Regions from separate parts of the Roseovarius sp. Pro17 genome, predicted to be linked through region 1. Evidence: riboswitches for the same ligand, from Rfam matches in the RefSeq annotation. Region 1 holds a riboswitch; each other region holds the start of a gene.
What was found. A riboswitch is a leader RNA that binds a small molecule or an ion and turns the genes downstream of it on or off. The one in region 1 is predicted to bind cobalamin.
Positions count from the first base shown of each region.

Region 2: it holds a riboswitch for cobalamin, as region 1 does, so the genes downstream of both, U3654_RS05915 (hypothetical protein) here and U3654_RS16050 (CbtB domain-containing protein) in region 1, are expected to answer to the same signal.
Region 3: it holds a riboswitch for cobalamin, as region 1 does, so the genes downstream of both, U3654_RS07585 (TonB-dependent receptor plug domain-containing protein) here and U3654_RS16050 (CbtB domain-containing protein) in region 1, are expected to answer to the same signal.

Region 1 is NZ_CP141179.1:3,321,471-3,331,765, forward strand. It holds gene cobN (cobaltochelatase subunit CobN) at 1-1,427, opposite strand, end outside; gene cobW (cobalamin biosynthesis protein CobW) at 1,431-2,465, opposite strand; gene U3654_RS16035 (DUF1636 family protein) at 2,462-2,824, opposite strand; gene U3654_RS16040 (hypothetical protein) at 2,891-3,397, opposite strand; gene U3654_RS16045 (CbtA family protein) at 3,394-4,092, opposite strand; gene U3654_RS16050 (CbtB domain-containing protein) at 4,096-4,278, opposite strand; cobalamin riboswitch at 4,311-4,537, opposite strand; partial or broken gene U3654_RS16055 (transposase domain-containing protein) at 4,766-4,966, shown strand; gene U3654_RS16060 (hypothetical protein) at 6,070-6,576, opposite strand; gene U3654_RS16065 (hypothetical protein) at 6,785-7,849, opposite strand; gene U3654_RS16070 (hypothetical protein) at 8,093-8,854, shown strand; gene U3654_RS16075 (hypothetical protein) at 8,860-10,295, opposite strand, start outside.
Region 2 is NZ_CP141179.1:1,212,572-1,222,866, reverse strand. It holds gene U3654_RS05935 (zinc ABC transporter substrate-binding protein) at 1-477, opposite strand, end outside; gene U3654_RS05930 (transcriptional repressor) at 565-1,065, shown strand; gene U3654_RS05925 (metal ABC transporter ATP-binding protein) at 1,062-1,826, shown strand; gene U3654_RS05920 (metal ABC transporter permease) at 1,823-2,617, shown strand; gene U3654_RS05915 (hypothetical protein) at 2,623-2,886, opposite strand; cobalamin riboswitch at 2,989-3,191, opposite strand; gene U3654_RS05910 (ATP-dependent helicase) at 3,296-5,890, opposite strand; gene U3654_RS05905 (cell division protein ZapA) at 6,023-6,418, opposite strand; gene U3654_RS05900 (hypothetical protein) at 6,418-6,963, opposite strand; gene tkt (transketolase) at 7,179-9,194, shown strand; gene U3654_RS05890 (DUF808 domain-containing protein) at 9,287-10,255, opposite strand.
Region 3 is NZ_CP141179.1:1,551,916-1,562,210, reverse strand. It holds gene U3654_RS07585 (TonB-dependent receptor plug domain-containing protein) at 1-1,444, opposite strand, end outside; cobalamin riboswitch at 1,582-1,789, opposite strand; tRNA gene U3654_RS07580 (tRNA-Val) at 1,929-2,004, opposite strand; gene U3654_RS07575 (histidine phosphatase family protein) at 2,118-2,705, opposite strand; tRNA gene U3654_RS07570 (tRNA-Val) at 2,735-2,809, opposite strand; gene U3654_RS07565 (HU family DNA-binding protein) at 2,828-3,409, opposite strand; gene U3654_RS07560 (helicase HerA-like domain-containing protein) at 3,495-5,039, opposite strand; gene U3654_RS07555 (invasion associated locus B family protein) at 5,536-6,321, shown strand; gene U3654_RS07550 (beta-ketoacyl-[acyl-carrier-protein] synthase family protein) at 6,411-7,622, opposite strand; gene U3654_RS07545 (acyl carrier protein) at 7,619-7,876, opposite strand; gene lpxD (UDP-3-O-(3-hydroxymyristoyl)glucosamine N-acyltransferase) at 7,907-8,998, opposite strand; gene U3654_RS07535 (L,D-transpeptidase family protein) at 9,029-10,295, opposite strand, start outside.

The sequences.
Region 1 (10,295 bases):
TGCGCGGGAAAGTGAAATGCGTCGTTCTTGAAAAGCGGATCATCTTCCGCTCTGCCCCAGGCTGCGATCAGATCGTCGCGCAATTCTTGCGGCAGGGTTGCGAGTGCTCTACGGTAGTCATCCAAGGGCCAGGCAATGCTCTGACGGGGAAGGCTTTTGCCAAATCCGGTGTCGGAGCTCACGGTATATCCGGCGTCGGCAAGGGTTTGCAACATTCCCTCGACCGAGGCCAGCGCATCAAGGCCGACGGCATGAGCGATCTGATCTTCGCGGCCCGGGTATGTCGACAGGACCAGCGCCAGCTTTCGGTTGTGCGGCGGTGTTTTGGCCAGCCGATGCCATGCCAATACCCGGTCCGCGACGGCGCCAATGCGATCAGCATCGGCGCCGTGGGCAAACCGGGAAAATTGCAGATCGGGATCTTTCTTACCCGGTGCCTTAAAGCTGACGACACCGGCAAAAATGCGGCCATCGACCTCGGGCATGACGACGTTCATCACAAGATCAGCAGGGGATAACCCGCGCTCGCTCGTCGCCCAGTCCTTGCGCTGTGCGGTAGAGAGGGCCACTTGAAACACAGGACAGCCGGGCGCGTCCAGCGGCGTGCGCCCATCCTCGCCGCGCCCCGAAAACGCAGTCGCGTTTACGATTGCCACAGGGGCCAGATGGGCCAAAGCCTCGGCAAGGAAGGCGCGCGCGCTGTCGGCCTTCAGCGACGGCACAAACAGACCGATCGCATTGAAACCCCGTTCTTGCAGGGCGGCGATTATCGCGTCGACCGGCGCGGTATCAGAGGCCATCAGGTAGCTGCGATAGAAGGTCACGGCGACCACGTCTTTGCCCGCATTGACGATGGGGATCACCCCTTTGACAGGATCGTAATAGCCACAATCTGGCACGGATTTCGCACCCAGAACCGGAGCCGCGTAAAACCCTGCGGCCAGCGCAAGTTGCGCCAAAGCCGCCTGTGCGGCGACGGGTCCGCCAGTGTCGCATAGATGTGACAGCCGCCGCAGCGTCGAGACCGGAAGCGTCGAATGGGCATCAAGGCCGGGATCTTCGCGCCCATCGGCGGGCAGGATCGCAAGGGCGATGTTATGGCGGCGCGCAAAGTCCTGAACCTGCATGATGCCATAAGGCCAGTAATTCTCGCCCCCGATCAGTCGGATCAGAATACCTTTCGCCCCTGTCAGCGTCGCCTCGACATAATTATCAACGGACGCGGGATGGCGCAGGGCCACAAGGTTGCACAGGCGCAAGGTCGGCAGATCACCCTTCGGCCCGCCCCCCCGATGCCAACCCGCAGCAAAGGCGCCAAGATCACTGTCGGAAAAGGACAGCACGACGAGATCCGCTGGCGTCTGGCCGGGATCATACGGTGCATCCGTATCCTCCAGCCCATGACTTTCACGGAAAACGATGTGCATGGTTCAGGCCCCTAGTGTCTGGTGGATCCGGGCAGCGTCGATGTGGTCGTGCTCGCCGATGACGACCAGATGCCCGGCGCGCTGGCCGGCGCCCCAGGGGCGGTCAAACTGGTGGCGAACGCGCGCCCCCACGGCCTGCACCAAAAGGCGCATCGGCTTGCCCATCACGGCGACATAGCCCTTGACCCGCAGGATGTGCTGCTCGTTCGCCAGACGCTCGATCGCGGTAATCAATGCATCGACATCATCCACTTCCGGCATCGGGACGACGACAGTTTCGAAATCCTCGTGCTCGTGGTCGTCCGCACCGTCATGGTGCGATGGTCGCGCGGCAATATCGTCTTCGGCGGCAGCGTTCAGGCCAAGAATCACGTTGGGATCAATCACACCCTCGCTCATCTCAAGGATGGGTATCTTGCGCGGGCTCTGCGCCTCGATCAGCTTGCGCGCTGCTGCAAGGCCGTCTGGTCCGGCAAGGTCGGCCTTGGACAGCAAGAGGATGTCGGCACAGGAAATCTGATCCTCGAAAACCTCTGACAGCGGCGTGTCATGGTCGATGCTGTCATCCGCCAGACGCTGCGCATCCACTGCTGCGACATCAGAAGCAAACCGGCCGGCGGCAACCGCTTCGGCATCAGCCAGCGCGATCACGCCATCCACGGTGATCTTCGAGCGGATCGCCGGCCAGTCAAAGGCCTTGAGCAAGGGTTTTGGCAGAGCCAGCCCCGAGGTTTCGATCAGAATATGGTCGGGACGCACCGGCATCGCCATCAGCGCCTCGATTGTGGGAATGAAATCGTCGGCTACGGTGCAGCAAATGCAGCCGTTGGCCAGTTCCACAATGTTTTCCGCAGGGCAATCCTCATCCGCACAGGATGTCAAAATGTCGCCGTCGACGCCGACGGTGCCGAATTCGTTGACCAGCACAGCCAAGCGACGCCCCTTTGAATGGGTCATCAGGTGGCGGATCAGCGTAGTTTTGCCCGAGCCGAGAAAGCCGGTGATCACGGTCACGGGGATTTTGGCAAGGTCGGTCATTTGGGGGCCTCCATCGGGGGAATACGGGCAAGGCTTTGCTTGCGGAAAATCACGGGGCGTTCACGCCACGGCACAAGGCCATCGGCGGAGGCGGCATAAGCGGCGGCACCTGCAAGGATTTCGACACTGTCGGCACGGCTCAGCCGTCCATAGACGTAGGTCCATTTTCCGGGCGACGACAGTGCAACAGTCGCCCCTTGTGAACAGGCCGACAGGCATTCAACCGGCACGATCTGCACCCCTTCCGGCGCACCTGCCTCGGTCAAGGCTGCGTGCAGCAATGCGCCGGGGCGTGGCGCATCGTCCTGTGGCACCTCGCCAGCGCGGCAAGTCATGCAGACATGCAAGGTAGCGGTCATTGGCGGGTCTCCTTTCTGGAGATCAAAAGGCGCATGGCGGGCTTCCGGTATTCGCTGACGCAACGGTCACTCCTCAACGAAAAGCGTCGTGATGGCGGCAATTGGCGTCCCGTCCACGGCAAGCGGGCCGTGGGTGTTACTGTTCAGCGTGACTAAAACGATCACCTCGCCTTGCGGCAGACGTGGAAGATGCATCCATGCGCCATAAAGACGGCCCAGCTTTTCACCGTTGACATAAACATGCGCATGCCCCTCGCCCGGCACATCCACCAGGCCGACGGCCCGGGGCGTGAAGGTGAAGTTTCCGGTATGAACCTGAAGGTTGTAGCCCTCGATCGGATCGCGGGTCAGCTCAATTGCAATTTCGGGCGCATCGAGTGCGGGCACCTCAAGCGCAGTGGTGTGCGCGATATCATGCGCGCTGCCGCTGTGGCCCTTAGTCATGCCGCCATGCACAGCAGCATAACCGTGATCGTGCCCATCAAAAGTGACCCCACTGCCCGCAGCAAGCGTGAAGCCTATTCCGCCACCGAACACCAGTCCGATGGCGAAAAGACCAAGCGCCCTGTTCATGCGCCGACTCTCGCTGTGTCGTGCGCCTCCTCCCGCCGCCAAAAATAACCGGCGAAGGCGCCCAGCAACACCCACGCGGCCAAACCGACGCCCAAGGCCCGCGCCGCGAAGAGGGCAGCGATTTCTGGTGGCACTGTACCACTAAAGCTGTCCGGCTCTGGCGCGCCGATCAAATGAGGTGCTGCCAGCAAGACCACGGCCAGACCCCGAAGCGCCCAATTGCGCGCAAACGCAAGCAGCCACAGCGCCACCCCCGCCGACACGACCGTGGCAAACCACCAGACCTGCCTCGCACCCACCTCTGCCGCCGCCACGCCCGGAACCTCGGGCGCAAGCGTAAAGGCCGGGGCAAGGTGGAATGTGACGAAGCCCGCAATGCCCCAGATCATCCCCATGCGCCCATCTATCTGCGCGCCGCGCCCCTCGGCCACTGACATCATCGCCAGCAGGAGCAAGCCATAGCCCGTATAGGTCAGCATCGTGAAGATCACGCTCAGCCCGTCACGAACCGCATCAAACCCCGGCAACACCGGATGCGCGGTGACCGGATCGGCCCCGAAATGCAACAGTTCTCCACGCTCATAAAGCTCCGCATGCAGCAAAACAGGCTGCACGAATGCCAACTGTAGCAGACCGGCAATCAAGCCAGCTACAGCACCAGCGAACAACGCGCTGGTCAAAAATTTAGAGAACATCCGTTAGTGGCAGGGAAAGCCGGTGGCGTGACGCACATCGTGGGCGGCGTCATGCAACGCCGAGGCCTGAACGTGGCCTGTCAGGGTAATAATCGCCAGTCCCAGAACTGCCGCGAAAAGCGCGGGCAATATATCAGCGCGCAACTTGCCATGGGATTGGCCCTGAACTTGGGTCAGTGTAGTCATTGTAGCTCTCCTTACCGTCCACCCGACGGCATCGCGTTTCAATCGTGCTTGGCAGGTCTCCTGGCTCGCGGGTCGTGGCTGTTTGCCCGCCTTCCCCACCGCACCCGTCGTCGGGTTTGGCAAGTGGCATGAGGGGCAACAGCTCACCGCTTACAGTCGCGGGGGCGGCTCCAGCTTCGGGCGGCTGCCCTTACTGAATTCCCTGTTAGGTTCCACACATTTCTGCGCTTTTCGGAACACCAAGCCTGCTCATATAACCAGTTTGGTTTCGCATAGGCAATACGATTTTCGCTGTGTCGCGAAGCCAGACTGTTTCACAAGGAATTTCCGGTGGTAAGGTGTGCAATCTTCCCGGAAGTAAGGTGCTTCATTAGCAAAACTTGTTTGGCAAGACGCATGAGGAGATACTGATTGAAAACGAGCAGAAACACGACCGCGCAGGTCATCTCGATGCTACGGCAGGCCGAAGGCGGCGTGCCGCTTGCCAACCTTCGGTCGCAAGAATTATCTCTTCATGGGGCAAAAGGACGGCGGTAAAGTCGCAGCCATCGCCTACACGCTTATCGAAACCGCGCGCATGAACAGCGTCGACCCAGAGGTTTGTCTTCACTGAGTGCTCGACCGCGTCGCAGATCACAAGATGCCCCGCCGCGACGACCTCATGCCGTGGGACTGGGCGGCGGAATAAGTGTCAACAACAGTCAGACGGGACGTGTGTGGACGCCGCCAGCTGCCGCCCTCGGGACCGCGATGCTCTCGCTCGGCGCCTGCACAGTGGTTCTGATGTTCGCCAGAGCGTCCGCCCGCCATTGATGGAGTACAGCCGAGCCGAACAGTCAGGGATGGCCGACGAGATTGAAGCGTCACCTGAGGGCGCGATGATGATCGACTGGCTGGCGGATTACGCCGTGACGCGGGACCAGGCACGGGCTTGCGGATGATCTGGACGGACAGGTCGGATATAACCCCCGTAAAGTAATATGCGGCGGGACCGCCTAGAGATAGGCCCGATTTGTTTCACAAGGTTGCGTCTTCAATCGGCCGCGGGAAATTCCACGCATCTGATAACGCCACACTGCATCATCGCACGCCATGGCCGAAGAGTACCGCGTCAGGGTCACCGGGTCATCCAGCACTGGTCAAGCCAGTCCGAAACGCTACCCGGCCAGCCGCGTGACGCACCGCGCGTGTCGGGATGGTTATCGGAAGTGAGGCGGAAGGAGATCATGGCGCGATGCTGCCACGGTTTTTTTCGCAGGGCCGGTTGCAAATCGGTAAGCGTTATATGGCGGTAATCGGTTCCAGCAAACCACAAGTCGCGTTTTTTTGCACGCGGTGGCCTGTCGCTGCCCGCTTATGCACGCTGGTGCGGTTTTTCTGGTCCGGTGTTGATGTGGCGTTGATGTAAACCGCACAAGCAAAAGCCCGACTGATTAGGTCGGGCTTTAAGCATTTGATATCGTGTAGTAATTTGGTTGCGGGAGTAGGATTTGAACCTACGACCTTCAGGTTATGAGCCGAAATACCCGCGATTCCAATAGCTTAACGATAACAGCCACTTATGCGATATGCGTTTGTTTCGACAAGTTTATTCGCTCCGCAATCAAAAACATTCACATGCATTCAGCCGCAAAATCAGTCTGAAACGCGCAGTCGCAGGTTGATGTGGCGTTGATGTAAACTGATCGTTGATGCGTTGATTATAATCGCTTTCGGCCCACGCCCCCCGGTGCGCCAATTTCTCTGACGCTGCACTGCAGCTTCCCAAAAAGCAGGCATCTTTCAAGACGGTCAAAGCGGGTTCACATTTTCAGTGCGGTATCTTTTTCTGAACTCCCGGAGAACCATCTCCAGCGTCGCTTCAAAAGCACTCTGGTCAAACATCATCGATTTCTTTGCCTCATGGAGATAGCGCCAATCGATGAATGCATCTTTGTGCTGGGAAAGAATGTCGCGAATACTGTAGTCGATGTAGAATGCACTAGGATGCCGTGGAGCAACTGATCTCTTGAATTCCACTTCGAGTTTCCGCTGACTCTCTGGCAACAAGCTGTCAAACAGCTTTTCGAGGTTATGCGACTTGATAACCTTGGGATCATCGTAGTCAAAAACGAACCACGCTTTGAGCGCCAACTCCATCGAAAGAGCTAACAGCATCGGTTCGACTCCGACATGTTCGCGCTCGCACCAGTCTTCATGCTCTTCAAAGCGCTGGCCTGGAAACATCTTTGTCTTTCGGAAGACCGCCTTTGCGGCATCGCCTATCCTGATTGCTTTCGATAAACGTGCGCTCATCATAAGTCTCCTGAGTTGAAGCACTTCAAAGGTGGGAAACAAGCGATTACATTGCAAGACGATTATTGGATGGTGTTGGCGGCCCGGAGGAGACTGCAGTCACTGAAAATTATGCTGCGGCGCGGCCCGTCAAACCGGACGTTCGCCGCAGCTGTCGCAAAAAAATAAGGACCGCAATTCGATCAGTGGAAGAAGCAGACGATTGGGGCCGCTATTCGGATGGCGTGAACTCGATCTCCTTATCGGAGAATACCTCGCGCAGATTGACTATGGCTTGCTTCCAGTCCGACTCGCCCCATTGGTTGAGGAAAGCGTATGTCCTGCCGCCGAAGTGGACGAGTTCTTCGTTACCGCAGAAGTATCGGGTCGGGTCGAAGCTGCGCCCCTCCTTCGCCCGCGCCTCTTTCGCGAGACGATAGAAGTCTTCCGCGTTCACGTCCCCATCGACTGACACGAGCGCCCGATTGGCCCGCGGGCCGCACTGTTCGGCGATCTTCTCCGGGGCGATGCCGTGCTCCACGAGATGGCGGAACGTCTGATAAATGGCGTGCCGCTTCCGCAGCGCAGATAGCTTATTTCCACCGAGACTGACATCGTAGCTGGTCCAGTTGCGGGTGTCCGAGCGCGCCTCGCGCTCCTTGCGCTTCTTCTCGGTGACCCGGACCTGGTATTCCGCCATCTCCGGGAGCGGGATGATCTGCTGGACATCCGCAAAAACTCGACCGTCGTGGTCGTAAGGCTGGAGGCGCACACAGCGGATGTCGATGCCGCGCTCCACGAGCCAGAGGACCGATGTCGTCAACTCGCGAGCGAATTCGGCCGATGCCAGGACAATCCGCACGTCCTGCGCGAACGCATCCTCATCGGGTTCGTCCCACCCGAGGAAGTCGAGCAGCTCGGCCCGTGCATCGGTGTCGGCGTTACCGATCTGTGCGAGATAGCGACCGAACACGTCGGCAGCCTGATCGAAGGTCATGGTCGAGACCATCGCGGCGTAGCGGATAGCCTGCAGTTCCATGTGGCCGCCGTCCTCCGTTCGCTTGAGCTCGACCACGACGAGATTCGCATCGCGGTCGATGCCGAGAAGGTCGATGCGCCGCCGCGACTCGTCCCAGTCCCCGAACTCCTCCGCGATCACGAGCGTATCGGGTGCAACCACTGAGATGTTGGCCCGCAGAAGGCGCTGAAGATCACGGCGCTCCTGCAGCTGCATCTGGCTGAACGTGGTCTTTAGCAGGGGGCGGATTTCTTCGCTGGCAAACTCGTAGATTGGCATAAGCAATTCTGACCTTTCGGAAATTACCGCCATTCAATCGCAGTGCAAACCCACGGGCAAGCGCCATCGGCACTCCCGGCCTTTAGCTGCCGTTGACCAATGCCATGGCATGCTGCAACGTAGCTTCTCGAAAGCAAACGTTTGACGTGAGGTCTTGTGATTTCCCTGATCAGCAAACCAATGTCGGTGTTAGGTGAACTTGAAGGCGAGATTGTAAGGTGAGTTTCGCCATAGGAAGCAACCGTGGACTGGACGCAACGACGGGTGAATTCCCAAAAGCTCTCTACATGTGAGCGCTGCGGGCAAAATAGACAGCTTAGGAAGTCACATGCGATTCCTGATGCGTTTTTTCGAGATTTAAAGCGGGGCGGTAAAGGCAAGGCCACAAAAATCCATCAGGACTTTGGCACCCGACCCAGCTCTGAAAGCGGATGGTCCTACATTCTATGTGCGAAGTGTGAAATGTACTTCAATGAATCGTGTGATGAAGCCGCTATACTTTTCGTTAAAAGTGCGACGTCTGTGAACCCGCTAAAGACCATCGATCACAGTATTCTCGCCTTCTTCATCTGTAGCGTTCTGTGGCGCGCCCAACTGTCCTCCGCATCTATGTACAGCGGATATAGAATTACCGAAGCGGACGTCGACCAAATTTCTACTGCTGCCCTAGAGCTTTGTGACCCTTTTTTGGACTTTTCGTTCGAGGTGGCGCACCTGCATGACAAAGGTGGCAATATCAGTGCTAGTCAAATACGAAATGCCATCGCAGCACCTTACAGGGCGAACATACAAATAGGCTCCATTCTTCATACGATCCACCACTTTGTCGCTGGCGGAATTTTTTTTGCAGCACTTTCACCCAAAGTTCCCTCTTTAGTTGTAGATCATCGATACCTAATACCAGGCGGGCACGATACTCCAAAGGTCAGAAGAGCACTTTCGTCACTTTCAAACTTTAGGAAAATCGAGGCGGTAGCCCGGCGGGAGGCAGGATCTGGCAGTTGATTGCCTCAGGCTGAAATTTCTGGGTCTTCCTTCTTTAAAGCCTCTTGGAAATCCGGGGCGTCGTAAAGAACAACGTGGTCTACACCACTAATATATTTTGCGATCACAGTCTTTAGACTTTCTCCACCATAAATGGGATCACCGTGGATGAATTCATCAACCATCATTCTACGCAAATGGAAGATTGACCCGTTTGTAGGCAAGGCTGCGACGTCGCGGATATAGCTTTCAAGAAGGCCGGTGATGAAGCCAGCAGTCAATCGTTCACTCTCAATGACGTATCGCATGGCATTTACGCAGTCTTTCGCGGCCCAATACGGGATACTGGGACCATCAACGCCCTGAAGGCTCCTAGGTTGCAAATGCGAGCTATCAGCTGGCAAATCGCCGACAAGGCGTACCCACTTTCGAAGGCAGCGGGTTGCTTCATAGATAAGCCGGTTGCCCAAGGTTGGAAACTCAGCTGCAAGGTCCACACGGTCATCTATAACTTCGTGAATTGCCTCTAACTCCCGAACGATCACCGACATGTACATCAGCCACATATGGTCGGGGACGTCTTGCTGAGCCGCCGCTGTCACCATGATGTCAAAGAAGTGGATGGTGTTGTAAGTTGGGTCAGACCACAAGTCTTCGCCATCCGGGCATGGACCGTTGAGCAGATTTGCGTATTCCTGATCGGCGCGGATCAAGCGCACCGCCTCATCCCCTATGGGCTTCCATACTCCATACTTTGCGCCAACCTTTGCATCACCAAAAAAACCCGTGAGGAGGACGCTCTTGGGTTCAATTACAAATCCAAACGGCCCGTCGCAATTTTGTGTCGCTTTCAGTTCCTTGTAGAAGTGGCTGGCTTTGTCATTGAGCGCATCTCGAAAAAACCGTGTTCGAAATTCATCATGCTTCCATCCCATGCGATCCATCAATGCCATCGCAAATTCGGGCTTGAGACGTACCAGAAGTTGCCGGACGCCGTCGGACTGAAGAACCAGATCTTCGACTTCTAAAGCAGCATGATAGGCTTTGCGTCGCGCGGGAACCAATGACGCTAGAGGTCTAATTCGTCTCGCCACCCATTTTGGTAAGGGTAGTTTGTCGTCATTATGGATAGCAAAGAACGGGTTGGTGGCCTTTAGATGTGTGTCCAGTATCCAGTGATGGAGACGCTGTCCAAGCAGAATCTTTTCGACGGCACGTCTTATCGTTTCCAAGTACGGGCCCGCCAACTCAACAAGTTCAAGATACCTGCCCTCGTCATGTAAGCGTTCAGAAAGCGTTTTGAGGTTCCCAAGGCTGATCGCGCGAGGTTTCGCACGGGCGTGCAATAAAAGCGCTAGTACCAGCCAAGCAACTACCACTAAAAACGCTGCTTGCTCATTGGAGAAGCCCGGAGTTTGTTCCTGGAACTCAACAAACGAAAATACCGGACTTAGGCCATCTG
Region 2 (10,295 bases), 2.1 Mb from region 1:
GCCCAGCCAGACGCTGGCGTTCTGCGGATCGAGCCATGCGTGCGGATCGTATTGCGCGCTCTCTTGATCCCCACGCCCGCTCTCATGCTCATGCTCATGATCATCTGCCGCAAACTGTACGCCAGTGCGAAATTCCAGCAGCGTAGTTCCCCGTGCGTCCAGCAGTGCAGTCACAGGGGCCTGCGGGGCCAGATTGGCTATCGCGCCCCCCAACCACGGCGTCAGCTGAGGCCCAATCCAAAAAACCACATCTGCCTCTTGCAGAATGCGTGCCTCGGATGGTCGCATGGCGTAGCCGTGGGGCGACGCGCCGGGCCGCACCACCTGCCCCGGCGCCCCCAACCCCTCCATCACCTGCGCGACCAGCGAGTGGACCGGCGCGATGTCGGTGGCGACATTCGGCACGTCCGCCTTGGCCGAGGCGACGCATGTCGATGACAGCAGAATGGCGGCAAGAATAACGTCGCGGATGGACATGATTGCCTCATGTGATTATATAACATTACAACATCCCACTACATGATATACTATAACATCTCAAGCCGAAATCCGAGGTTGCCTCCCATGCCGATCAGAGCGTTCAACACACATGATCACCAAGGCTGCATCAAAGCGGGCCTCGCCGCAGCCGAGCGTCATTGCGCCGAAAACGGTCTGCATTTCACTCCGGTCCGTCGCCGAGTATTGGAGATTCTGCTGAGCGAACATAAGGCCCAAGGTGCCTACGACATCCTGAATGTGTTAAGCGCCGAGGGGCTGGGATCGCAGCCGCCCGTCGCCTATCGCGCGCTCGATTTTCTGGTCACGCATGGCTTTGCTCACAGGATCGAGCGGTTAAATGCGTTCATCGCCTGCTCGCATGCCGAGGGGCAGCATGCGCCCGCCTTCCTGATCTGCCGCACCTGCAAGCGCGTCGTCGAAGCCGAAACCGATCCCAACGCAAGCGAACTGGCGCGCGCGGCGCGGCGCGCCGGTTTCGTCATTGAGCGCACAGTGCGCGAGGCCGAGGGGCTCTGTCCCGGCTGCATTGAAGGGCCGGCTACCTCAGGCGAGGCGTCCGCGTGACGGTTCCGCTGATTGAGGCCCGTGGCCTGAGCGTTCGGTATGGTGGCACCACCGTGTTGGAAAATGTCGATTTTAGCATCGCACCGGGCGAAATCGTGACCATCGTCGGCCCGAATGGATCGGGCAAATCGACGCTGCTGCGCGCGCTGTTGGGTGGCGCGCGCCCCAATGCGGGACAGATAACCCGCCGGGCGGATCTGCGTCTTGGGTATGTGCCACAGCGGCTGGTGCTGGACGCCGCGCTACCGATCACCGTGGCGCGCTTTCTGGGTTTGCCCCGACGTGTGACGCGCACTGAGGCCCGCGAGGCGCTGGAGCGCGCAGGCGTGCCCGATATTGGCGACCGCCCAATGGCGGATCTGTCGGGCGGTCAGTTTCAGCGCGTGTTACTGGCGCGTGCGCTGCTGGGGCGGCCTAATCTTTTGATGCTCGACGAAGGCGCGGCAGGGCTGGATCAGCCCGGTGCCGCCTCATTTTATCGCCGGATCGAGGATGTGCGCCGCGAGACCGGCTGCGCCGTGCTGATGGTCAGCCACGATTTGCACGTGGTGATGAGCGCGTCTGACCGCGTGATCTGCCTCAACGGTCATATCTGCTGCGAAGGCACGCCCGAAGTGGTGGCCGAGGCGCCCGTCTATCGCGCCCTCTTTGGCGAGGGCACGCAAGGCGCGCTGGCCCTATATCGCCACCATCACGACCACGTCCATGGCGACGATTGCGGGCATGATCACAACAACGATAAAGCCGAGACACGCCAATGATCCTCGACGATTTCATGACACGCGCCGCATTGGCCGGGATCGGCACGGCGTTGGCCGCCGCGCCGCTGGGCTGTTTTGTGGTGTGGCGACGCATGGCCTATTTTGGCGATGCGACCGCCCATGCCGCGATCCTCGGCGTCGCGTTGTCGCTGGCGCTGTCGCTGCCGATATTTGTCGGGGCGCTGGTGGTGGCGCTGGCGATGGCAACGCTGGTCACGGCCCTGTCGGCACGCGGACGGGCGATGGACACGGTGCTGGGCGTTCTGGCGCATTCGGCGCTGGCCTTTGGGCTGGTGGGCGTGTCGTTTCTGGACGGGGTGCGCATTGACGTCATGGCATTTCTCTTTGGCGATATCCTGTCGGTGTCGCGCGGCGATTTGGGCGTGATTTGGGGCGGCGCGGCGCTGGTGCTGGCCCTCGTCGGCTGGCGTTGGTCGGCGCTGCTGACCGCCACCCTTGATCCCGACCTCGCCCGCGCCGCCGGGATCGACCCAAAGCGCGAAGAACTCATCCTTACGGTCGCTCTCGCCATAGTGGTCGCCGTGGCGATCAAAGTGGTCGGCGCGCTGCTGATCACGGCGTTGTTGATCATTCCCGCCGCGACCGCCCGCCCGTTTTCGCGCACGCCCGAGGGCATGGCTGTAGCGGCAACCATCCTCGCAATGGTGGCGGCGTGGGCCGGGTTGCGTGCGTCCTATTCATTGGACACGCCGACCGGCCCGACCATCGTCTGCGTCAGCGCGGTGATGTTCGCTCTCTCAAACATCGCGGCCCGCATTCAGCGCGGATAACCCAATCAGTGAAATCGGGCGGCACGACCCCGGCGCGCGGGGCGTGCCACATGCGCCGTGGCCTGATGCAGGAACTGAACGAAGGCCTGCGCCGCTGCGCTTTCTGCCTGAGATGGGGCATCGGCCAATGCCTGCCGCGCCGCTTCGGGCGTCGCAGCGCCCGGCAATGTGAATGCCCATTCGAGAAAGCCCATGCGCCCTGCGGCGTCGGCATCGGGGCCTGTCGCATCGCTACGTTCCAGCCCGCTGAGGATCTGTGTCACGTTCATCTTCTGTCTTCTCCTCGGCCGCACCCCGGGCCGGATGGGGCAGAGGAATGCGCAAGGGCCGTAGCAGGGATCGCCGCCGACAGCGCCCGCACCGCCCCCCGCGGTTTGACGTCTATCCAAGGCTGGTTTCCGGACTTGAGGGGCCGGGCCTGTTCGGCCCATGATCCGGCATCCTTCCCAGACCATTTGGCCCAGTGGCGTTGTGCCGTCTCGCCCACCCTTACCGTTGCGGGGGCAGTGCCGGAATTTCACCGGCTTCCCAATTCTCCGCGTCGAGATGCGGCACCTTGGATCTCTACTGTGACGGATTCGAAATTCGCGCACAACGATTCATCGCAGGCGTATCGTCAAAAGAAATTTCTAGCCTCCGGCGGGGATATTTCTAGCCAGAAAATTCATGGCGCAATCCCTAAAACGGCACGTCGTCCGGGCTGGTGACAAAGCGCGCGACGACCTTTTTGGTGCCGGCCTTGTCAAAGGCGATTTCCAGCTTATCACCTTCGATTCCGATGATTTCGCCATAGCCGAACTTCTGGTGGAACACCCGGTCGCCCACAGTATGGGACGAGGTGGCAGCCATGTCGATCACGGGCGATGTCGATTCGCGCGGCTGGACAGTTGGGCGCTGGCTGGCGCGCGATTGCATGCGTTTCCAACCGGGGGAGTTGTAGACGTTCGCGTCAGCCACTTTGGCATCAATGCTGTTCTGCAAGTCGCCGCCCGTTCCCGCCGCGCCATATCCGCCGCCATAAAGGCCCGGCGGCGTCAGCACATCAACGTGATCCTCGGGCAGTTCGTCGATAAAGCGGGACGGCAGCGACGATTGCCACTGGCCGAAAACGCGGCGGTTGCCAGCAAAAGAGATCGTGCAAACCTCTTCGGCGCGGGTGATGCCGACATAGGCAAGGCGGCGTTCCTCTTCGACGCCCTTGAGGCCGCTCTCGTCCATTGAGCGTTGCGAGGGGAACAGACCATCCTCCCATCCCGGCAGGAACACGGCGGGAAATTCCAGACCCTTGGAGGCATGGAGCGTCATGATGCTGACTTTCTCGCCCTCATTGTCGCTCTCGTTGTCCATGATGAGGCTGACATGTTCGAGAAACCCGGTGAGGTTTTCGAAGTTTTCAAGCGCTTTGACCAGTTCCTTGAGGTTCTCCAACCGCCCCGGCGCCTCAGGGGTCTTGTCGTTTTGCCACATCTCGGTGTAGCCGGATTCGTCTAGGATGATTCCGGCCAGTTCTATATGGCTGACCCCGGCGTCACCTGTCATTCGTCCCCAGCGGGCAAGGCCGTCCAGCAGCGTCGCAAGCTCCTTGGCCCCCTTGCCGCCAAGGCCCTTTTCCTCCAGCAGGATACGCGCGCCCTCGATCAGCGGCACGCCGTTTTCGCGCGCAATCACCTGGATTTTCTGTTGCGCCTTGTCGCCCAGCCCGCGCTTGGGCGTGTTCACGATCCGCTCGAACGCCAGATCGTCGCTGGGGCTGGTGACGCAGCGGAAATAAGCCATGGCATCGCGGATCTCGAGCCGCTCGTAGAAACGTGGGCCACCGATGACGCGGTATGGCAGGCCGATGGTCAGGAAACGGTCCTCGAAGGCGCGCATCTGGTGCGAGGCACGCACGAGGATGACGATTTCTTCATGGCTAAAATAATGAAACGCAGGATCAAGAGGTTCATTGTTGTTGATGCGATCTGATAGATCTAACATCAACTTGCGGGTCTTATATTCACGTAAAGGACTATTTTGCAGTCGAAACCTCTCGTAGAGTTCGTCAGGTGTTTTTACACCTCCTAGCGCATCCTTTTTTGCCAGTCGTTCAAACTCTTGGGTAATTGTTTTTGAACGCGGGTTCCGTCTGTGAATGGCAAAGCTCGAACTTCCATCAATCATCGCCTCGATTTCCTCGCCGATCCATCGTGCCTCTTCGTCGCCGTCCCAATGACCGATCAGGCGAACTTTTTCGCCCTCCTCTACATCGGTCCACAGCTCCTTGCCCAGACGCCCCTTGTTGCCCGCGATCACGCCGGATGCAGCCGCGAGGATATGAGGGGTCGAGCGGTAATTCTGTTCCAGCCGGACCACATGCGCGCCGGGAAAATCCTTTTCGAACCGCAGGATATTGCCCACTTCGGCCCCTCGCCAGCCATAGATCGACTGATCGTCATCGCCGACGCAGCAGATGTTTTTATGACCACCCGCCAGCAGGCGCAGCCAGAGGTATTGTGCGACGTTGGTGTCCTGATACTCGTCCACCAGAATGTAGCGAAACCAGCTCTGATATTTTCGTAAGATATCGTCATGGGTCTGAAATATGCCGACGACATGCAGCAGCAGATCGCCGAAATCGACGGCGTTCAGCTCGATCAGGCGGCGCTGGTATTGTTCATAAAGCGCGACCGCCTTGCCGTTGTAGGCTCCAGCCTCGGCGGCGGGCACCTTATCGGGCGTCCAAGCTCGGTTTTTCCAGTGATCGATAACGCCGGCCAGTTGGCGCGCGGGCCAGCGTTTGTCGTCGATACCGGCCGCCCGCACCAGCTGTTTCAGCAGGCGCAACTGGTCGTCGGTGTCCAGAATGGTAAAGTTCGATTTCAGCGTTGGCTCACGGCCTTCCCCCTCGACGCCAATCAGCTCGGCATGGCGGCGCAGCAGCTTGACGCAGATCGAGTGGAAGGTGCCCAGCCACGGCATCCCCTCAATCGACTGTCCCAGCAGCGCGCCAACGCGGGTCTTCATCTCGCGCGCGGCCTTGTTGGTAAAGGTGACGGCCAGCACCTCGTTCGGCTGGGCGCGGCCCGTATTCAATAAATGCACGATACGCGTTGTCAGTGCCTTGGTCTTGCCAGTTCCCGCCCCGGCCAGCATCAGGACGGGGCCGTCCATCGTTTCCACGGCAAGGCGTTGTTCGGGGTTCAGGTCGTCCAGATACCGCGCCGGTCGCGCGGCCATTGCGCGCGCGGACAGCGATGCGCCCTCAAAGGCGTCGGATTCGTCAAAGCTATTCATGGCGTGCATCCTAGCGCGGCGCGCGCACGAGTTAAAGTGATGTTCGGCATATGTTCCGCACAAAATTAACCAAGGCGCATCGCAATCACCGGGCGACCATGCGCGTCACCCGGCCCTATCCAGCCACCCAGTTTATCCCGCCTTCTTGCCATCAATAGTTTCGGCCAGCGCCTCGGCACGGGCGGCGATTTCGGCCAGCGTGTCGGTGACCGAGGCAGGTACTACCGGCACCTCGACCCGCTCAGGCGCGGGCGCGGGCGCGTCGCGAAGGCCCGACAGTTCGGCTTCGCGCTCGGACAGCTTGTCCTCCATCTCGCGTAGCTTGTCCTGCAAACCGGCAGTCTTGTCGGCCAGCATCAAGCCAGCCATCAGCAGCATCCGTGGCTCGGGGATGCGGCCAATCTGCGCGGACAGAACCGAGGCCTCGTCATCCAGCATCTTGGCGGCGGAATGCAGAAAATGCTCTTCGCCCTGCTGGCACGAGACTTGAAAGGTGCGGCCACCGATTTCGATATCAACTTCGGGCATCATGCGTCCTCCATCCCGGTGCCGCGCGCGTCGTTGTCTGCGGACCCTCCTGTGATCTGGCCCAGCTCGGTCAGGATCACATCCATCTCGGCGCGATCAGCGGCGCGCGAGGCGCGCAGGCCGTCCAGTTCGGCCATCATCGCCTTGTTGATCAAATGCGGTTCGGCCACACCGTTGGAATTGGCCTCGCGCAGGGCGGCGTTATTGTCGCGCAGTTGCTGGTTTGCATGGCGCAGCGCCTGCAATTCGCCGTCCAGACGCTTGAGCGTCTTGGCGCGCGCAGCCTCGTCTTCGGCTTTGGTGGCGTCTGCATTGGTCGCGCTCGCCAGCTTCTCTTCGGCCTCACGGTTACGCGCATTCAGCTGTTTGACACGCTCTTCCAGTTGGGCGTTAGCCAGCTTTTCATCCTCGATCTGCTGGCGCAGGGTCTCTGCTTCGTCGTCGTCCTTGCCATTGTCACTGACTGGTCCCAGCCCGTCGAGTCCCTGCCCGATCCGCTCCAGCGCGGCCATGATGCGGCTTTGCATTGCGTCGATATCGCTCATCGCGTGAATGTCCTTCCTTAGTGTCCTGTCCGGCCATGCCGAATCGGCGCATGACCTGTTTGATCCAAGTCTAGCGAATGGCTGACAAAAAGGCTTCCCCCCTTGCGCGGTATCGTCGGGCCGGGCGGTGGCCCGCTATGGCAGCGCTTGATCTTCGGGGAAGGGCTGATATTGAGGCTGGCATAAATCATCCCTGCCAAAAGGATTCCGCTGCCGTGGATATCGCCGCCCTCGCCCGTGCCAACCCCGATCACTGGTCCAAAGCAACCGCCATACGCGCCCTGACGCTGGACGCTGTCCATGCGGCCAATTCGGGCCATTCGGGGATGCCCATGGGCATGGCCGACGTCGCCACCGTCCTCTATGAAAAGCACCTGAAATTTGACGCCTCCGCGCCCGATTGGCCTGATCGTGACCGGTTCATCCTTAGCGCTGGGCATGGCTCGATGCTGCTCTATTCGCTGCTGCACCTGACTGGCTATGCCGACATGACGCTGGAGCAGATCAAGAATTTCCGCCAGTGGGGCGCGATCACGGCGGGCCACCCCGAATACGGTCACGCCAAGGGGATCGAGACGACGACCGGCCCGCTGGGTCAGGGCATTGCCAACTCGGTCGGCTTTGCCATGGCCGAGGAAATGCTGCGCGCGCGCTATGGCCGCAAGCTGGTGGATCACCACACCTATGTAATCGCTGGCGACGGCTGCCTGATGGAGGGTATCAGCCAAGAGGCAATCACACTGGCGGGGCGTCATTCGCTGGGCAAGCTGATCGCATTCTGGGACAACAACGACATCACCATCGACGGCAAGGTGTCGCTGTCGGACCGCACGGATCAGGTCAAACGCTTCCGCGCTGCGAACTGGCAGGTGATCGAGATCGACGGGCATAACCCGGACGAAATCGACGCCGCGATCACCAAGGCCAAGACGTCCAAGAAGCCCACCATGATCGCGTGCAAGACGCATATCGCACTGGGTCACGCGGCGCAGGACACATCCAAAGGCCACGGCGCATTAACCGACAAGGACCAGATGGCCGCGGCCAAAGCCGCCTATGGCTGGACAACCGGACCCTTCGAGGTGCCAGGCGATATCAAATCCGCGTGGAAGGCGATCGGTGCGCGCGGCGTGGATGAGCGCAAGGCTTGGGAAGGCCGCTTTGCTGAGGCGTCCGAGCGCCGCCAAAAGGAATTCACCCGGATATTCGAGCGTGAGGCCCCCAAGACCCTCAGCGCGCGCATCAAGGCGCTGAAAAAGCAGATCAGCGAAGAGGCGCCCAAGGTTGCCACGCGCAAATCCAGCGAAATGGTGCTGGAGATCGTTAACCCGATCATGCCAGAAACGGTCGGCGGGTCGGCGGACCTGACTGGATCGAACAACACAAAGACCGGCGATCTGGGCGTGTTCGACGTCGACAACCGCAAGGGTCGCTATGTCTATTATGGCATCCGCGAGCATGGGATGTCGGCGGCGATGAACGGCATGGTTCTACACGGCGGCATCCGGCCCTATGGCGGCACATTCATGTGCTTTACTGACTATGCGCGCCCCGCCATGCGCCTTGCCGCACTGATGCGCATCCCGACCGTGTTCGTGATGACCCATGACAGCATCGGTCTGGGCGAGGATGGCCCGACGCACCAGCCCATCGAGCATCTGGCGATCAGCCGCGCAACGCCCAACACCTGGGTTTTCCGCCCCTGCGATACGATCGAGACCGCCGAAGCATGGGAACTGGCGCTGACGTCCAAAGAGACTCCGTCGGTCCTGTCGCTGACCCGCCAAGGCCTGCCGACCCTGCGAACCGAGCATCGCAACAAGAACCTGACAGCCGACGGCGCCTATGTTCTGGCTGAGGCCGAAGGCAAGCGGCAGGCGATTATCATGGCCACCGGGTCCGAGGTCGAAATCGCCATGAAGGCGCGCGATCTGCTACAGGGCGAAGGGATCGGCACCCGCGTCGTTTCGATGCCCTGCTGGGAGCTGTTCGAGGCGCAGGACGAGGCGGTCCGTCGCAAGGTTTTGCCCGCCGGTCCTGTGCGCGTCGCGGTCGAGGCGGCCGCGCGTCAAGGCTGGGATCGCTGGTTGTGCGGTGAGCGTGGGCGCGAGGCAAAGTCAGGCTTTGTCGGCATGGACAGCTTTGGCGCATCCGCCCCAGCCGAGGAGCTATACGAGAAGTTCGGCATCACCGCCGAGGCGGTCGCGGACAAGGTGAAGTCGTTGCTTTAAGCCATTGGGAAGACCGGCTCTCTCGGTCTTCCCACCAACTACGAAAGATCGCAAACGCTCTCGCTAAAGATATTTCGCGAAAAACTCTGGCGTCAGACGACCGGGTTCAAACGCTTTAACCGCTGCCAGATCGGTGTGATCACACGCGTACCAATCGGTATCAGTACCATCCCCAGCGCCAGACCCAGAACGCCGTCCATTGCCGCGACTAGTATCCATTTTGCTGCCGCCCGACCGCGGTCCAGCCCATGAACCACTACATCAGCAGCGTGATGTATCTGATTGTACGGCCATGTAAATCCCAGATTCGCCAAGCCATGCAGGATGATATTACCGCCGACCCACAGCATCGCCGCTGTTCCGATGACCAGCAGGGTCGTCAGTACTTTCGGCATCACGGCGACCAATCCGCGTCCCAATCTGCGCGTCACGTCGAGCCGCCCCTTGGCCGCCATCAGCAGCCCCAGATCATCGGCCTTCACGATCAGTCCCACCGCACCATAGACTGATACCGTGATCAGCACCGCAACGGCAGCCAGAGTGGCGGCCTCCATCCAGAACGTGCTTTCGGGAATGGCGGCCAGCGCGATGGTCATGATCTCGGCCGAGAGGATAAAGTCGGTCTTGATCGCGCCCGAAATCTTTTGCTCTTCCAGATGGGCGGGGTCGTCCGGCACGGCCTCGGTTGTCTCATCCTCGTGATGACCGACGCCCAGCACGTGGGCCACCTTCTCGGCGCCCTCAAAGCACAGATAGCAGCCCCCCAGCATCAGTAGCGGCGTAATCGCCGCCGGCGCAAAGGCGCTCAGCGCAAGGCCGGCGGGCAACAGAAACACCAGCTTGTTGATCAACGATCCACGCGCAATGCGCCAGATGATCGGCAATTCGCGATCCGCGTCAAAGCCGGTGACGTATTTCGGCGTCACGGCGGCGTCGTCGATCACGGCACCTGCCGCTTTTGCCCCTGCCTTGGTCGCTTGCGCCGCAACGTCGTCAATCGACGCCGCCGCAACCTTGGCGATCGCGGCCACGTCGTCTAACAGGGCCAGTAATCCGCTCATGCAATGCCTCCTTGTTCGCCCCGGCAACGTAGCGCCAGAG
Region 3 (10,295 bases), 1.8 Mb from region 1:
CATTCAGCGCATATTCGCCCGACAGCTCGAAACCCCGTGATTTCGTCGTGCCCGGCACCTGATTGTAAGAGGCGCCCGCGAATTCGATCAAATCGTCAATTTCGGTATAGAAGACTGTCGCTTTGGCATAGCCAAGATCGCCGAACGTCTTTTCGACGCCCATTTCGTAGCTGCGGCTCTCCTCTGGCGTTAACGTGGCAAGGCCGAAGGGGCCGAACCGCTCGTAAAGCGATGGCGCACGATAGCCGGTGCCGATCACCGCGCGGAATGCGATATCTTCGACCGGACGCCAGACCGCAGCTAGACGGCCCGTCGTCTTGCCGCCAAAACTGGAATCGTCGTCGTAGCGCAGCGCGGCCGAGATATCGACCCGGTCGCTCGCAGCCACTAGCAGTTCGGCCTGAAGGGCGGTGTCATCCTCGGATCCACGCGCGGGGCCAGAGGTGAATTTTTCTTCGGTATGATCAATGCCGAAGTTTAGCACTGTGCGCCCACCCAACTCGGCACTGCCGAGATAGGCGATGTTGTGCCGCTCGCCGGTGAAGGTGGTGGTGAAACCGGTTGGATCGTCACGGTCAATATCGAAATAGCTGTAGCTCAGCGTATGCGTCACCGCGCCAGATTGTAGCGTGGCAAAAATGCGCGCGCCCTGCTCGGTATAATAGTTGATGCCACTGGCATCATTGGTGAACCGACTACGGTCGATGTCAATTTCACCGTCGCGGTAGTGTAACGCGCCGCCGATGGTCAGCGTTTCGGTGACGTCATATTCACCGGTCATGTCGACGGTGGTCTGCTCGAAACCGTCCTTCTCCGTGTTGAACGCCTGCGCCGAAATGCCGTCGGTCTGGACGTGGCCATAGCTCAGCGCGATATAGCCGCGTTCAGAGCGATAGCCGCCGCTGAGCGTCCCGGAATAAGTGCCAAAACTGCCACCCTCGGCTTGAGCCTGTCCCGAGAACCCCAGTTTTTCAGGGCGATACGTCGTGATATCGACGACACCAGCAATTGCCTCGGACCCATAGAGCGCCGATTGTGACCCTTTCAGAACTTCGATCCGGCCAATCCCCGAAGCGGTAAGACCGCCAAAGTTAAACTGGTTTTGCGTGTTCGACGGATCGGCCACGTCGATTCCGTTGATCCGCACGCCTACATAGCGCGCCGGCAGGCCGCGAATCTGGATCGTACCCAAGTTGCCGAGGCCGCCATTGGACGTAGAACTAACACCGGGCAGACGATCGAGGCGGTTGATGACGGAGGTGTCGTTGCCGCCTGCTTGCTCGCCCTCCAGCACTTCGACAGTGGCGCCGGTGCGGCCCCTCTCGACCGGGCTGAGGCTGGACGACAGCACGATCGTGCCGAGGTCGTAGGTTTGCTGTGCTGTGGCGGCGGTGGCGCTGAGCGCGCCGGTGAGGATGGTGGTGGTCAGTAAAACACGTTTCATATGCGTCTCCGGACTCGCCCGATGCGGGCGATGCAGGTGTTGGATATGCATGCGAAAGAGACGTTTTGACCCTTCCGCAGGCGGCGAGAATGCCACCACACCGGAAGAATCCGTTGACCGTGACGCTCCCCGCGTCCGGACAGGGTGAACACCTCGGCAGGTCTCCTGACTTGCGGGTCAACGCTGGGCCGGGCCTTCCCGCCGCGCGTTGCGGCAGTGACGTGTATCCGGCTTCGCTCACCGCCTACAGTTGCGGGGGCAGTCACGGAGTTGGTGCAAGGCACCTCACCGCGTTCCCTATTATCCAGACGTGTGAGCGCCCGGACCGAAGTAACGCCTGACTAGCGCAGGTGCGGCATGCGGGAAAGAGGGAAAATCCCGATGCGCTAAATTCATGATGGAGGTTTGGTGGGGGATGCCGCGTGCAAGGCGACAGAACTCATATCAAGAGCACATCGCAATACTTTGAAAAGGCCGGTAATTATGGTGGGTGATGAGAGACTCGAACTCCCGACATCTTCGGTGTAAACGAAGCGCTCTACCAACTGAGCTAATCACCCTCGCCGCCGCTCTAACGCCATTGTCGCGCACTGGCAAGAGGCGGTGAACAGCGCGTGGCGGGTGGATAATCTGGATCGCACCGCAAGCCTTTGATTACGCTGAGATTATCCGGTTATCCGGTAAAATTTCCTAGCACGTCCTCGCTCCCATTGCTCAGGTGATAGACGCAGCCTTGACGATTATCCTGCGCGCCCATGTTCTGCTGCGGCAGGCCCTTGGCCAGACCGCGCAGGACCTGCCCCCAAAGGCCATGCGCAACGATGATGCTGGGTCCGGCAAGCTCTTCTGCAAAGCCGCGCACCCGCCCGATCAGCTCCTCCAGCCCTTCGCCGTCGGGGGCTGCGGCGTAGGTCAGCAGATCACTGGAACCTTGCGGCAGGTCCGCCTTCGCCAACCCCTCCCAAGCGCCCGTGTCGATCTCGGCAAGGCGCGGATCGATGACCGCATCATATTCTGGCAACGCCAGCGCGGCAGTCTCGCGCGCGCGCCCGAGGGGAGAGACATAGATGTTGCCCGGCCCCGTCGCGACGCGCGCAGCAATGTCTGCGATCAGTGCCGCCTGGCTATTGGCCTGCGCGCGCCCCAGCGCGGTCAGAGGCGAATCCAGCCGACCCTGAATGCGCCCGGCAAGGTTCCATTCAGTCTGGCCATGACGCAGAAACCAGATGTCTGGCCAGTTCGGAACATGTGCTTTGGGCATAGATTAGGCCGTTGCAAATAGTTGGAAAATGGTGGGTGATAAGAGATTTGAACTCCTGACATCTTCGATGTGAACGAAGCGCTCTACCACTGAGCTAATCACCCTTGGGCCATTTTTTAGCGTCACTCTTCGCTGTCTGCAACCGCTTCTTTGGCTGGTGCGATCATGCTGCCGGGCGTGCTGCCGGGCAACGGCGGGGCGCCTGTGGCAGAGCCCGCACCAGCGGCCTTGGATTGGCGGATATTCGCGACGATGATGCGCGCTTTATCGGTGTCCTTGATGCGTTTACGCTTGATTTTGCCCATGGGTTGCAGGTTCAGATCGCGACCTTCGGACAGGGCATCGCCCAGCACGGCAAGCATCGCTTCGATCACCGGTTTGGCGTGCTTTTTCGCCACGTCCGAGCGTGCGACAACCTGCGCTATCAACTCCTGCTTTTTGAGGGGGATATTGCCGTCGTCGTCTGCAAGCACCGCATCCGTTGCGCCAGAATCCTGCGGACCTGCGCCCAGACCTCCTGCGCTACCGCGCTTTTCAGGGTTATTGGCGTGATGGCCGCCCACCAGCGGCGGTTTCGGCACCAGCGTCGTCGGGCCGCCCTGCGCGCGCGGCGGCGCGGGTGGCTTGGGTGGCATGGCGCTGGCGCGGCTGGGCTTCTGGCCTTTGGTTTTCGTCTTGTCGCCTGTCGATTTGCTGCTTGCCATTGTGGCCGCCCCTTTTTGTTTTCTGCTTGACGACAGGTTAGCCACATGGCGCAGATTTTGCCAGTGCCAGTTGCGACCGATGCGGCTAGCGGCCCTTGAACAGACCGCCAAGGATGCCGCGCACGATGTGTCGTCCGGTCGTGCCTTTCAACTCCTTGAGAACCGCGCCAGTGATCGCCTCGCCAAAGCTGCCCGCGGTCCCCTTGCGCGGCTGCGCGGTCGAACGCTCGACCCGTGCGCCGGAATAGCGGCGGCCTGCGTTAAATTCACGCTCGGCGACGGATTGCTCTTCTGCGGCTTCTTCGGCGCGGGCGGCTTCGGCAGCGGCCTGATCCGAGCGGCCCTTGAGGATCTCATAGGCTGATTTGCGGTCGATCAGCGTGTCGTATTTGCCCGCCACCGGCGAGGCCTGCATGGCGGCGCGGCGGGCGGCATCATCTATCGGCCCTAGTTTCGAGGATGGCGGGCGGATCAAACTACGCTCGACGATGCCGGGCACGCCCTTGTCCTCCAGCATGGAGGTCACCGCCTCGCCAACGCCGACGTCGCGGATGGCATCGACAGTCGAGAACCTCTCATTCGGGCGATAGGTTTCCGCCGCGCGGCTGAGCGCCTTGCGGTCGCGCGCGGTAAAGGCGCGCAGCGCGTGCTGGAACCGATTGCCCAACTGGCCAAGGATATCCTCGGGGACGTCGTCGGGGTTTTGCGTGATGAAATAGACGCCGACCCCCTTGGAGCGGATGAGGCGCGCGACCTGCTCGACCTTGTCGACCAGCGCCTTGGGCGCGTCATCGAATAAAAGATGCGCCTCATCAAAGAAAAAGACCAGCTTGGGCTTGTCGGGATCGCCGACTTCGGGAAGCGTCTCGAACAGCTCGCTTAGCAGCCATAAGAGGAAGGTGGCATAGAGCCGCGGCGCGCCCATCAGCTTGTCGGCAGCGAGGATGTTGATCTGACCGCGCCCGTCCGCACCGACATGCATGAGGTCCGCGAGGTCCAGTGCAGGTTCGCCGAACAGCTGCGTGCCACCCTGATTTTCCAAGACCATCAACTGGCGCTGGATCGCGCCGACCGACTGGATCGACACGTTGCCATAGCGCAGCGACAGGGTATCACGGTTCTCGCCGACCCAGACTAGCAGAGATTGCAGATCCTTGAGATCCAGCAGCGGCATTCCCTCTTCGTCCGCAACGCGAAAGGCGATGTTCATGATGCCTTCCTGCGCCTCGCTCAGCTCCATCAGGCGGCTCAGCAGGAGCGGCCCCATTTCGGCCAGAGTGGTGCGTACCGGATGGCCTGCAACACCGAAGAGATCCCAGAAGGTAACGGGAAAGGCCGCATAGCTATAGTCGTCCAGCCCAATCGTGGCCGCGCGGCTGGCGAAGGCATCGTGGAGCTTGAATCCCTCGCTGCCCGCTTGCGCAAGGCCCGACAGGTCGCCCTTGACGTCCGATAGGAACACCGGAACGCCGGCGGCGGAAAACCCTTCGGCGAGGATCTGAAGCGTCACGGTCTTGCCTGTTCCGGTCGCGCCCGCGATCAGGCCGTGCCGATTGGCGTATTTCAGGCTGAGGTTTTGGGGCTGCGAATAGTCCGGGCCCCCGCCGCCGATAAAGATGCCGTCGCTCACCACTTCGTCCCCTACAGATGGCGCACGCCTCGCCGCGTGCTGAGCGAACATACATTTTTAACTGTTTCGTGCCAGTATCAATTTCATTCCGGCGCATATGTCCTCCTGGCGCCGGGATGAGTTCCTCCCTGTCAGACTGGCCGCGCCTTCGGGTGCGGCCCTTTTTCATCGGGTAAATTCGTGCGCATTTAGGACGATCAACCGCGACACATTTTGACTGTTGACGACGATTTTCAGGTGTCGTAGCGTCCGCGTCAATACTAAGTCGGCCAAGTCCGGCAGGGAGAAGATTGGGGAAAGGGGCCGCGAGGCTCCTTTTTCTGTGAGTGGCTTCCTGTGTGCGGCCGCTTCGCGCCGAGGCGTCCATTGCCAAGGCGCGCGGAAATCCGCCTTGCATGCCCGGCCCGGCTGCGATTTTATCCTGACAGTGCGGACGCGCCATGTTAGATGCGCCGTGAAACTTCTCCGTGAAACTTCAATGACTGAAGGGGACAACATGCCCAAATCGCTTTCCATCCTGACTATTGCCGCCGCTCTCGGCCTTGCCGGTGCAGCTTATGCGCAGGACACGTCGACAGATACAGACGCTGCGGCAGACACGGTCACGGACACCGCTACGGATACCGCTACAGACGCGGCAACCGACAGCGCCGCCGATACTGCGACCGAAGAGGCAGCGACCGATACCGATACCGCCACCGAAGAGGCAGCGGAAGGTGCTGCGGATGCAGATGCGGATGCAACGGGCGAGGCAGCCGATGACGCAGCCGCCGAAGGCACCGCAGAGGACGACAAAACCTTCTCGACCGGCAAGGAGGTCGGAACCGATCAGCCTGCGGTCTACATCAAGGAGAAGTTCGGCGACTGGAACCTGCGCTGCTTCCGCAATGCGGACGGCGAAGACCCTTGCCAGCTTTATCAGCTTTTGCGCGAGGCGGGCGGCAATCCCATCGCCGAATTCAGCGTGTTCCGCATCGAAGGCCAGGCGCCCGCAGTCGCCGGTGCGACCGCGATCGTGCCGCTGGTCACGCTGCTGACCGAAGAGCTGAAGCTGTCGGTCGATGGCGGCACCGCCAAAAGCTATCCCTACCGCGTTTGCACCGAGGCTGGCTGCGTCGCGCAGATTGGCTTTACCGCAGAGGACATCGCGATCTTCAAGAAGGGCAACAAGGCACAGTTCACTCTGGTCCCCGCACAGGCGCCCGATCAAAAGGTCAAGATTGATGTTTCGCTGAGCGGCTTCACCGCAGGCTACGAAGCTGTCGCGGCGTTCACCGAGTGAGTATGACTGACGACTGAACTATCAAAGGGCGGGCTGAAAGGCCTGCCCTTTTTCTTTGCCAGCGGGCCTGCCCAACGTGCGCGCTGTCCCTACTCTGCCCGGCGCAGCGCCAGCACAGCATTCAGCCCGCCGAACGCAAACGCATTGCTCAGCGCGACCTCGACGCGTGCCTCGCGCGCCTCGTTTGGCACTACGTCTAGCGCGCATTCGGGGTCCGGCTCGTCATAGTTGATGGTCGGTGCGATCACCCCATCGCGCAGCGCCATGATGCAGGCCAGCAGTTCGACCGCGCCTGTGCCGCCAATCAAGTGCCCATGCATTGATTTAGTTGAGGACATCATCAGCTTGTCCGCGTGGCGGCCAAACACGTCGGCGACAGCGGCGCACTCCGTCTTGTCATTGGCCGCCGTGCCGGTGCCGTGGGCATTGATATAGCCGACGTCTTCGGGCGACACGCGTGCATCCAGCAACGCACCGGATATGGTGCGCGCCGCGCCCACCTTGGACGGCATCACGATGTCGGAGGCGTCCGAGGACATGGCGTAGCCCACAACCTCGGCCAGGATATCGGCGCCGCGCGCGCGGGCGTGTTCATATTCCTCAAAGACAAAGATGCCCGCCCCCTCGCCCTGCACCATGCCGTTGCGATTGGCGCTAAAGGGCCGACAACCGTCCTTGGACATGACGCGCAGCCCCTCCCACGCCTTGACACCGCCAAAGCACAGCATGGATTCCGACCCACCGGTCAACATCACGGGGCTAACCCCGCCATGCACCATCTGAAAGGCCTGCGCCATTGCATGGTTCGACGACGCACATGCGGTCGACACGGTAAAGCTGGGTCCGCGAAGGCCCCAGGTCATCGACACATGGCTGGCCGCTGCGTTGTTCATCAGTTTGGGCACCACAAAGGGATGCACGCGGTTCTTGCCGTCCTCATAGACGGTGCGGTAATTCTCATCGAGGGTGGTCATTCCACCGCCGGAATTGCCCAGAATGACGCCCACTTTTAGCGACAACTCATCGTTGAAGGTGATCCCAGATTGCGCGACGGCTTGACGTGCGGCGATCAGCGCAAACTGGGTAAAACGATCATAAAGCGCCAGTTGCTGACGGGTGAACGCGGCCTCAGGATCATAGCCTTTGACCTGACCGCCGATGCGGATCGACAGACGCTCGACATCGCGAAACTCCAGATCGCTGATCCCACAGCGCCCCTCGCGCATCGCCTCCAACGTGGATGGCACATCCTGTCCTAGCGCATTGATCGTGCCGGCGCCGGTGATGACGACGCGCTTCACGACTGCTCGGCGACCAGCCGCTGCACGCCCTGTGCGATGGAACCCACGGTCGATATGTCGAAATCACCTGCCGACGGCTCGTTCGCGTTGAACGGAACGGTGATGTCGAACGCTTCCTCGATGGCGAATATGCTTTCCACCAGTCCCAGAGAGTCGACGCCCAGATCCTCGAGCGTACTGGCGAGCGTCACGTCTGACGGTTCCAGCATGGCCTGCTCGGCGACGATGGCGATCACGCGGTCCGGAATGCTCATGCCATGACTCCTTGAGGTAGTGACACCGATTTAGTCACTCTGCCCGGCCTTGAAAACCGATTTCTTGAGCTGTGCGACATCTGCGACCAGACGCCCGAGGCGGCGCATGTTCTTGTACATGTCGATATGTGCATCCATTTTCATCGCGGGATAGCCCAGCAAGACACGGCCAGCCGGCACATTGCTGAGGATCTTGGTGCCGCCGCCCGCGATCACATTGTCCCCGACAAAGAGGTTGTCGCCCACACCGACTTGCCCCGCCAGCACCACGTTGTTGCCGATCCGGGACGAGCCTGCGATGCCGACCAGACCGCAAAGCAGCGTATCGGTGCCGACAACCACGTTATGAGCGATCATCACCAGCGTGTCGATCTTGGTGCGGTCACCGATCACCGTGTCACGCACCGTGCCACGGTCAATGGCGGCATTTGCGCCGACCTCGACATCATCGCCAAGACGTACCGAGCCGAGGCTGTGAATGCGCACATAGCTTTGCGCAGCGGCACCGCCCTGATCGCCCAGCGTCTCGCGCACCGACTCGACGCCTGATTTCTCGGGCGTGACAAAGCTGAAACCGTCGCCACCCAGAACTGCGCCCGGATGGATGATCACGCGCGCGCCGATGTGCACCCGAGCGGCGATGCGCACGCCCTCGCGGATCAGGCCATTCTCGCCGATCACCGCATCCGCGCCAATTGTGGCCTGTGGCCCGATCCGGCAGCCCGCGCCGATCCGCGCCCCTGCCCCTATCACGCTCAGCGGGCCGACATGCACGCCCTCACCCAACTCAGCTGTCTCATGGATCACCGCCGATGGGTGGATGCCGTCGCCCCAACCCTCACCCAAATCCATCATCTGCGTGAGGCCCGACATGGCGTAACGCGGGCGCGGTGCGACGATGGCCGCCTCTAGCCCCAGCGCCTGCCAATCGGCACCCTCCCAGACCAGCGCGGCGCGCGCGCGGCCCTTGGGCAATCCGTCCGCATACTCAGACTTGGTTGCCAGTGCCAGATCACTGGGACCAGCATCGGCAGGTTCGGCCAACGCGCCGACCGAAATATCTGTGGCGCCAAAGGCAGTCGCCCCCAGCGCCTCGGCAATCTCACGAATGGTATAGGACATGACGCACCCCTTGGCTTGGCGGTGCGATATCTAGCCTTGAACGGAGGGCAGCGAAACCCCTGCCTTTTGCAGCGCGTCCCAAATCCGCCCGTCGCGCCCATAGATATCGTCGCGATATTGCACCGGCCCCTTCGCTGGCACCGTCGCGGTGCGGTAGATGATATGCACCGGTATCTTCTGCTTTAGCTCGATGCGGGTCTGGCGGCCTGAATCTCGGATTCGATCGAAATAGGCCTTGGGATCAGCCTCCTGCCGCGACAGGAGCTCGTAGGCAAAGTCGAACGGGTCCTGCAGGCGGATGCAACCGTGGCTGAACGCGCGCACGTTGCGCTCGAACAGACTTTTGGACGGGGTGTCGTGCAGGTAGATGTTGTATTTGTTCGGGAACATGAACTTGACCAGCCCAAGCGCGTTACGCGACGACGGCGGTTGCTTAAGATCGAACGGGAAATTGCGCGCATTATAGGCTCGGAAATTCACGTTGGCGCGATTCACCTGCTGTCCGCGCGAATTATAGAGCCGCAAATGACCCGCCGCGCCGCGATTGCGCTGCATCTGCGGCAGGTATTCCTTGACCGTGATCGAGCGTGGAACGTTCCAGACCGGATTGACTTCTAGATATTCCATCTCGTCCGAGAATTCAGGGCTGCGCTGGCCCGGTGCATTCTTGCCGATGACGGCGCGCGTCTCGAATGTCAGGCGGTCGTCATCCATGATCCGGGCGCTGAAATCAGCGAGGTTGACCAGAATGTGGCGTTTCCCACGCGGCATGTTCAGCCAGCGCTCGCGTTCCATCGCGACGTGAATCATCGGCAGGCGCTCGGACACCGGTTTGTTGATCTCGGACATGGTCGATCCGCCCGCAGTGCCGTCCGGGACCAATCCATGGGCCGCTTGAAACTGCTGGACGGCCTGCTGCATCGATATATCGTAGCTGGCCGAGGATGTCCGCTGGAGGTAGCCCATCCGCATCAGGCGGTTGCGCAGCGCGACGACATCTGGGCCGGACTGGCCGGGCGCCAGCGATCCGGCAGGCACGGCAAGACCCCAGCCGCCGGTGACCAGCAGCCCTTCGAGCCGGGTCTTTTCACGCATGAGGCGCGCGTATTCACCCGATGTAGGCGGCAGCGCGCGGAAAAAACCAGCGGGGTTTGTTGCCGTAAAAGCGGCCAGCAACTCTTCGGCACTACGTACGGGCACGTCCCGTACAATATTTGAATCGACGCTCGAAGGCGTCAGGATTCCGGTTTGCATGTCATGGGCAATGCGCAGGAAAACGCGCGACATCTCGATCTCG